DNA from 2 places in the Flavonifractor sp. genome. Region 1 is predicted to be linked to the other one. Evidence: predicted binding sites of a transcription regulator. Region 1 holds the regulator's gene; the other holds the start of a gene.
What was found. Region 1 encodes HrcA, which represses chaperone genes, less so after heat shock. Its sites were predicted from a motif close to TGTTAGCACTCNNNNNNNNNGAGTGCTAACA; they were not measured.
Positions count from the first base shown of each region.

Region 2: QZ378_RS00930 (Hsp20/alpha crystallin family protein) is a predicted target of HrcA. The motif match lies at 2,449-2,479, and genes of this name have one in related genera.

Region 1 is NZ_JAHZDL010000011.1:13,271-17,502, forward strand. Features, by position in the region: gene dnaK (molecular chaperone DnaK) at 1-748, opposite strand, end outside; gene grpE (nucleotide exchange factor GrpE) at 862-1,422, opposite strand; gene hrcA (heat-inducible transcriptional repressor HrcA) at 1,419-2,492, opposite strand; gene QZ378_RS02850 (GNAT family N-acetyltransferase) at 2,731-3,198, shown strand; gene QZ378_RS02855 (MBL fold metallo-hydrolase) at 3,246-4,004, opposite strand; gene QZ378_RS02860 (cysteine desulfurase family protein) at 4,031-4,232, opposite strand, start outside.
Region 2 is NZ_JAHZDL010000003.1:17,350-21,581, reverse strand. Features, by position in the region: gene clpB (ATP-dependent chaperone ClpB) at 1-1,639, opposite strand, end outside; gene QZ378_RS00930 (Hsp20/alpha crystallin family protein) at 1,831-2,259, opposite strand; gene QZ378_RS00925 (MATE family efflux transporter) at 2,549-3,934, shown strand; gene QZ378_RS00920 (helix-turn-helix transcriptional regulator) at 4,040-4,232, shown strand, end outside.

The DNA of each region.
Region 1 (4,232 bases):
TGGAGGTGACGCCGGACAGCTCGATCTTGGCCTTCTCGGCGGCCTCCTTCAGGCGCTGCATGGCCACCTTGTCGCCGGTCAGGTCGATGCCGGTGTCCTTCTTGAACTCGGCGGCCATCCAGTCCATGACGCACTTGTCGAAGTCGTCGCCGCCCAGGCGGTTGTTGCCGGCGGTGGCCAGCACCTCGATGACGCCGTCGTCGATGTCCAGGATGGACACGTCGAAGGTGCCGCCGCCCAGGTCGTACACCATGACCTTCTGGGACTGCTCCTTGTCCACGCCGTAGGCCACGGCGGCGGCGGTGGGCTCGTTGATGATGCGCTTGACGTCCAGGCCGGCGATCTTGCCGGCGTCCTTGGTGGCCTGGCGCTGGGCATCGGTGAAGTAGGCGGGCACGGTGATGACCGCCTCGGTGACGGTCTGGCCCAGATAGGCCTCGGCGTCGGCCTTCAGCTTCTGGAGGATCATGGCGCTGATCTCCTGGGGGGTGTAGGCCTTGCCGTCGATGTTCACCTTGTAGTTGGAGCCCATCTCACGCTTGATGGACATGATGGTGCGGTCGGGGTTGGTGATGGCCTGGCGCTTGGCCACCTGGCCCACCATGCGCTCGCCGTCCTTGGAGAAGGCCACCACGGACGGGGTGGTGCGGTTTCCCTCCGCGTTGGGGATGACGACGGCCTCGCCGCCCTCCATCACAGCCACACAGGAGTTGGTGGTACCAAGGTCAATACCAATAATCTTAGACATAATTCAGTTCCTCCCATATATAGAAAATTCTTTTTAACAAAATTGATAATGGATAATTGAAAATTAGAACTCCAAACCGGAAATTATCAATTCTCAATTGTCAAGTTTCAATTCTAATTGGCCACTTTGACCATGGCGAAGCGGATCACCTTGTCCCCGGACTTGAAGCCGGCCTGGAACACGTCCACGATGGTGTTTTCCCCGGCGCTCTCGTCCTCCACGTGCATCACGGCGTTGTGGAGGTTGGGGTCGAAGGTCTCACCCAGAGCGGGGATCTCCTCGATGCCCAGCTTGGCCAGGATCTCCTTGAGCTGGGTCATGGTCATCTCCACGCCCTTCTTGAAGGCCTCGTCGGCGGTCTCCTGCTTGAGGGCCCGCTCCAGGTTGTCGTACACCGGCAGGAAGGCGGCGGCGGTCTCCGCCTTGGAATCCGCCCAGGCGGACTCCTTCTCCTTCTGGCTGCGGCGGCGGTAGTTGTCATACTCGGCGGCCAGACGGAGGTACTTGTCCTCCTGGTCGCTCAGGTTCTTTTTCAGGGTCTCCAGCTCCTCCAGCAGGGGGTTGGGGGACTCGGCCTGCTCCTCCTGGGGCTGGACGGCCTCCTGGGCCTGGTCAGCGGCCTCCGGAGCGGCGGCCTCGTTCTTTTCCACGTTCTTCTCGTTCTGCTCGCTCATGGGATGTCATCATCTCCTATTTCTCGTCGTCCCTGCCCTGGGGCAGCTCCCCCCTGGCCGAACAGCCGGGAGAGACCCTCCGCCAGGTAGGACAGGCGTGCGGTTATCTTGGCATAGTCCATGCGGGTGGGGCCCACCACGCCGATGACGCCCCGCATCCCCTCGCCGATGTCATAGCTGGCCACCACAACGCTGGTGTCCTTTAAGGCGTCGGCCACGTTCTCCGGGCCAATGAGGATCTTCATGGGGTCGTCCTTGGGGACGGGGAAGCGGGCGGGATCGCTGTCCTCCGACAGATAGCTCATCAGGGGCTGGGCCCGATCCAGGCTCTGGTACTCGGGCAGCTCCAGCAGATGGGCCAGGCCGGAGGTATGCACCCGGCGCTGCTCCAGGCCCTCCAGCACCTCCATGGCGAAGGACACCACCAGGGAGATGAGCCCATAGGCCTCGCCGGCGGCGTGCTGGGCCACCCGCATCAGCTCCGGGGTGATCTCCGCCAGCGTCAGGCCGGTGAAGGTGGTGTTCAGCAGGGTGTTGAGCATCTGCAGCTGGGCCTCCGTCAGATCGGAGGGCAGGCGGATGAGCCGGTTGCGCACCACGTTGGTGTCGGTCATCACCACAATGATGAAGGCGTTGTGCTCCACCATCAGCAGGTCAAAGCGCCGGATGGTCACCTTGTCCATGCCGGAGGAGAGGGCGAAGGCGGGGTAGTTGGTCAGCCGGGACACCACCCGGCCCGCCTGATCCAGCACCCGGTCCAGCTCCTGCATCTTCAGGCGCAGGGCCTGGTTCATGCGCTCGGTCTCCTGCAGGGAGAGCTTGTGCTCCTCCATCAGCTCGTTGACGTAGAGCCGGTAGCCCTTGGGAGAGGGGATGCGCCCAGCGGAGGTGTGGGGCTTCTCCAGCAGGCCCATGGCCTCCAGATCCGCCATCTCGTTGCGGATGGTGGCGGAGGATACCTCCATGCCGATGGAGGAGGCGATGGCCTTGGAGCCTACCGGCTCCGCCGACTGGATATAGCTCTCGATGATGGCGCGGAGAATCCGCTTTTTTCGTTCAGTCAAATCCATTCCGGCCACCCTTTCATAGTTTTAGCACTCATACTCCTTGAGTGCTAAACATAATGTAACACTGTCCCGGGGAAATGTCAAGAGGTGCGGTTGTAAATTAAATGTGAACGAGGGAAAATCAAGCAATCCCGGGGGCGGACTGCCGGAATACCGCCGTTGACGGGACAGGCGCGGAATGATATGATAAGAGAACCAGAGGGGCGCAGCCCCCAAAATACAGACAAAGGAGGGGCGGCCTGTGGAAGAGCGACTGCCCGTGGAGATTATCGACTTTGAGGAGCGCTACAAGCCGGCGCTGGAGGACATCTCCCTGCCCTGGCTGCTGGAGTATGATCTGCTGGAGCCGGTGGATCTGGAGATGCTGGCCGAGCCCCACCGCTTTGTGGCCGACGGAGGCCGGGTACTGCTGGCCCGCTGCGGGGAGGAGATCGTGGGCATGGTGATGGTGGAGCTCCAGGGCGAGGGGCAGTGCGAGCTGCTCAAGCTGGGGGTTCGGGAGGCATACCGGGGCCGGGGCGTGGGGAATGCCCTGATGGAGGCCGCCCTCCAGGCCGCCCGGGACGCCGGGCAGAAGCGGGTGGTGCTCACCTCCAACCACAAGCTGAAAGCCGCCCTGAGCCTGTACGAGAAGTTTGGATTTGAATACACGACGTATTCTGACAAATGGTTTCAACTCTCCGACATCAGAATGGAGCGGGAGCTGTAAAAATATCCGGGCAGAACCCTTGGTTCTGCCCGGATATTTTTACAGCTTCAGTCGGGGTACTCAAACACCGCGCCGGTGGTGAGGGGGCGCAGGCGGCCTCCCAGTTCCTCCGCCAGCAGGGCGTATGCGGGGGCGCCGGTGCAGTGGCCGGTGCAGATCTCCCTCACGTCCAGCTCGTCCCGCAGGCGGCGGGCCAGGGCCCGCACCTCCTCCGGCGCGGGGCCCAGGGTGGCCGTGCCGCCTTTCCCCATCAGGTGGAAGCCCCCCAGCACCGCCCGGATGGGCCGGCCGGGGAAGCGGACACGGATGCCGTCCAGGATGTGATCCACGCCGGCGTGGCAGCAGGAGTTGAGCACCACCAGCCCTTCGGCCGTCTCCGCCGCCAGGGACTGCTCATGGCGGACGGCGTCGGGGATCAGGTGGAGCCCCTCCACCAGCGCCCGGGGGCCGTCGTCCAGATCAAACCGGCGGGCGTGGCGGCGGAAGAGGCCGGGGTTGAGCCCCACGTGCTCCCCGTGGAGCACGTCGTCCTCTACCACCGCGGGCCGGGCGCAGATCTGCGCCGTCCGGTTCACCCGGAAAAAGGCGGTGAAGCCGTCCCCGTGGTCGTAGTGGCCGTGGGACAGGGCGGCCGCCTCCACCCGGGACAGATCCACCCCCAGCCGCTGGGCGTTGAGCAGGAAGGCGCCGGACTCCCCGGCGTCCAGCAGATAGCGGCCGCCCCGGTACTCCAGGTAAAAGGACAGGCCGTGCTCCGCAACCAGCCCCTCGGGGGCGGAGTTCTCGATCAAAACCGTGATACGCATGGGGCAGGGCTCCTTTCCAGACAGAATTACAGACTGACGCGGGAGGCGGCGGTCTGCTTCAGGCCGTCCACCAGGGCGTCCACGTCCTCCCTGGTGTTGTCCGGGCCGAAGGAGATGCGCAGCACCCCCATCAGGGTGCGCTTGGGCAGGCCCAGGGCGGCGAACACGTGGCTGGGTTTGCCCTTGTGGCAGGCCGAGCCGGAGGACACATACACCCCCAGGTCGGAC
Region 2 (4,232 bases), on a different contig from region 1:
CAATGATGCGGGCGATCTCCTCCTCGGTGACCTTGTCCCGCAGCAGGCTTCTGGCCCTGCCCTCGTTGGCGATGGCCTCCTCGGCCTCCAGCTGCCGCTTCAGCTCGGGGATGCGGCCGTACTGCAGCTCGGCGGCCTTATTCAGGTCGTACTGCCGCTGGGCCTTCTCCAGCTCGGCGTTGGCCTCCTCCAGCTCCTCCCGCAGCTTCTGCACCTTGCCAATGGCGTTCTTCTCGTTCTCCCACTGGGCCTTCTTGGCGTTGAACTCGTCCCGCATCTCGGCCAGCTCCTTCTGGATCTCGGCCAGATGCTCCTGGGACAGGGCGTCGTCCTCCTTCTTGAGGGCGGCCTCCTCGATCTCGTGCTGGATAATCTTGCGCTGGATCACGTCCAGCTCGGTGGGCATGGAGTCGATCTCCGTGCGGATCATGGCGCAGGCCTCATCCACCAGGTCGATGGCCTTGTCGGGGAGGAAGCGGTCGGTGATATAGCGGTCGGACAGGGTGGCGGCGGCGATGATGGCGCTGTCCTGGATCTTGACCCCGTGGTACACCTCGTACCGCTCCTTCAGGCCCCGGAGGATGGCGATGGTGTCCTCCACCGACGGCTCGTTGACCATGACGGGCTGGAACCGCCGCTCCAGGGCGGCGTCCTTCTCGATATACTGGCGGTACTCGTTGAGGGTGGTGGCGCCGATGCAGTGGAGCTCGCCCCGGGCCAGCATGGGCTTGAGCAGGTTGCCCGCGTCCATGGCGCCCTCGGTCTTGCCCGCGCCCACGATGGTGTGCAGCTCGTCGATGAACAGGATAATCTGCCCCTCCGACTTCTTTACCTCGTTGAGGACGGCCTTCAGCCGCTCCTCAAACTCGCCCCGGTACTTGGCACCGGCGATCAGGGAGCCCATGTCCAGGGCGAAGATGGTCTTGTCCTTCAGGGAGGCGGGCACGTCGCCCTTGACGATCCGCTGGGCCAGGCCCTCGGCGATGGCGGTCTTGCCCACGCCGGGCTCGCCGATGAGCACCGGGTTGTTCTTGCTCTTGCGGCTCAGAATGCGGATGACGTTGCGGATCTCGTCGTCCCGGCCGATCACCGGGTCCAGCTTATTGGCCCGGGCCCGCTCCACCAGGTCGGTGCCGTACTTCTTCAGGGCGTTGTAGGTCTCCTCCGGGTTGTCGGAGGTGACCCGCTGGTTGCCCCGCACATTGCTCAGGGCCTGGAGCACCCGCTCCCGGCTCACGTTGTAGGTGCGGAAGACCTCTTTCAGGGCGCGGTTTGCCGTGTCGATCAGGGCCAGCAGCAGGTGCTCCACCGACACGTACTCGTCCTTCATGGAGGCGGCCACGCTCTCGGCGGTGTTCAGGCACTTGTCCACATCCTGGGCCACATAGATCTTGCCCTGCTCCCGGCCGGAGCCGGACACACGGGGCAGCTTTTCCACCTCCGCCTTGACGGCGGCGGTGAAGGAGGGGACGGTGAGGCCCATGTTCCCCAGCAGCTGGGGAATCAGGCCGCCCTCGTCCAGCAGCAGGGCCAGCAGCAGGTGGGGCTGCTCAATCTGCTGGTTGCCGTACTCGGTGGCGATGGACTGGGCGTTCTGCACCGCCTCCAGGGATTTCTGGGTATATTTCTGCGCGTTCATAAATCGCGTCACATCCTTTCTCGTCGGCAGACCCGCCAAAGGCTGGGCTCTGCCGCCCGCAGGCTGGCAAAAACTTTATGGTATTTCAGGGGCATGGCACCAACGGCGGCCCGGCGGGCATAGGACATCCGCCCCTTCGGGACACGAACAAGAGCCGGTCAGCCGCAGCTGACCGGCTCCCGCGTTTCCGATCAATCGATGGCGATCCGGCGGCTCTCAGGCACCACCGGCACGGCCTTGGGCAGGTTCAACTCCAGGATGCCGTTGTTGTAGGCGGCGGTGATCCCGGCCTCGTTGATGCCGGTGATGTCAAAGGAGCGGCTGAAGGAGCCGTAGCGGCGCTCGCGGCGGATGTAGGTGCCCTTGTCGTCCTTCTGATCCTGGTTCTCACTGTGCTCGGCAGTGATGGTCAGGATGCCGTCCTTCACATCCAGCTTGATGTCGCCCTTGTCAAAGCCGGGGAGCTCGGCTTCTAAAATGAACTTGTCGCCGGCGTCCCGGATGTCGGTGCGGAAGGCGGGCAGGGAGGTGTTGCTGCTGCGGAAGAAGTTCCGGGCAAAGTTATCAAAGGTATCGAACACGTTGTCTTCGCTGCGCTCAAAGGGAAGCATGCCAAACATAATCAATCTCTCCTTTTTCCTGAAAGCGGATGGTTAGCAATGATGGGTTCTGTGTGCTAAAATCTTGGTTTCTTCACGGCTGTCATCCTCTTTCCGGGGCCCTCGCGGGCCCTCTTATCTCGTTTTCTGAACCTAAGTATAGAGGGATTCTGTGAACAAATATACATGAAATTATGTCCAAATTGTAAACATTAGCACTCTTATATATGGAGTGCTAAAACAACTGACCCTTTACGGAGTGGGAAAAAAGAGGTATAATACCCTCCGCTTGTGCGGAAGGGAGAGAACTATGAAACATACCAACGACCTGGGCCGCGACCCGGTTTTCAAGCTGGTGTGCCGGCTGGCCATCCCCACCATGCTGGCCCAGCTGGTCAGCGTGCTCTACAGCATCGTGGATCGCATTTACATCGGCAACATCCAGGGCATCGGGGATCTGGCCCTGGCGGGGGTGGGGGTATGCGGCCCCATCGTCACCCTGCTGTCCTCCTTTGCCTCCCTGGTGGGCCTGGGGGGCTCCCCCATCATGGCCATGCGCATGGGGGAGGGGAGGAAGAAGGAGGCGGGCAGGGTTCTGTCCAACTGCTTCCTCATGCTACTGGTGCTGTCGGTGGCGCTGACGGCGATGTTCCTGCTGTCCAAGGGGCAGCTGCTCCGCTGGTTCGGCGCCAGTGAGGCCACTTTCGGCTATGCCGACACCTATCTGACCATCTACACCGCCGGCACCTTCTTCGCCCTCATGGCCACCGGCATGAACAGCTTCCTCATCGCCCAGGGCTACTCCGGCCTGGGCATGGCCACGGTGATGCTGGGGGCGGTGCTCAACATCGTGCTGGATCCCGTCTTCATCTTTGTCCTCCACATGGACGTGGCCGGGGCGGCCATCGCCACGGTGATCTCCCAGATGGCCTCCTGCGCCTTCGTGCTGACCATGCTGCTGCGCAAATCCATGCCGGTGCCCCTGCGGTGGGGCAGGCCGGACTGGGCCGTCATGCGGCGGGTGCTCACCTTCGGCCTGTCCCCCTTCCTGATCATCGCCACCGACAGCATCCTGCTCATCGTGCTCAACACGGTGCTCCAGCGGTACGGCGGCCCTGAGCAGGGGGACGTCCTGGTCACCTGCGCCACCATCGTGCAGAGCTACCTGCTCCTCATCACCATGCCCATGGGCGGCCTCACCCTGGGCACCCAGCCGGTGGTCAGCTTCAACTACGGCGCCGGCAACCTGGAGCGCATCAAAAAGGCCATCCAATGTATTGTGGGCCTGTGCCTCACCTTCTGCGCGGGGATGATGGTGTTCACCCACACCCTGTCCCCGGTGTTTGTGGGCCTGTTCACCCGCAATCCGGAGCTGGCGGAGCAGTCGGTGGGCTATATTAAGGTGTTCACCGCCATGATCCTCCCCCTGGCCGTCCAGTACCCCCTGGTGGACGAGACCACCGCCCTGGGCCACGTGCGGCTGGCCCTGTTCTGCTCCCTGTTCCGCAAGAGCGTGTTCCTGGCCTGCCTGCTCCTGCTGCCCGCCCTGGTGTCCGCCCCGGCCACCTTCCTGTCCGAGCCCATCGCCGACGCGGTGGCCGCCACGGTGACCACCTGCCTGTTCCTCCACTTCTTCCCCAAAATCCTGGCCAAACGGGCCAGGCAGGAGGAGGGTCAACCCAAAGTTGCGCAATAGCTGGTGGACGCAACCGGGGAGATCCAGTATGCTGGGCCTATCCAGAAAGGAGTGTTTTCTATGTCCCCGATAACTGAAAGAACGGCAGGCTCCGGCGTGGCCGCGATGCTGATTCCCATGTTGATCGGCCTGGTGATCTGGTTGGCCATCATGGCGGTGGTAATCTACCTGGTGGTGCTGCTCATCAAAGCCCTGCGGAAGTATCTGCGCTCCGGCCCCGTCCGGCAGGAGAAGGCGGAGATGGCCAGGAGCCTGGGGGAGACCCTCAGGTACCACCGCACCCGGTGCAAGATGACCC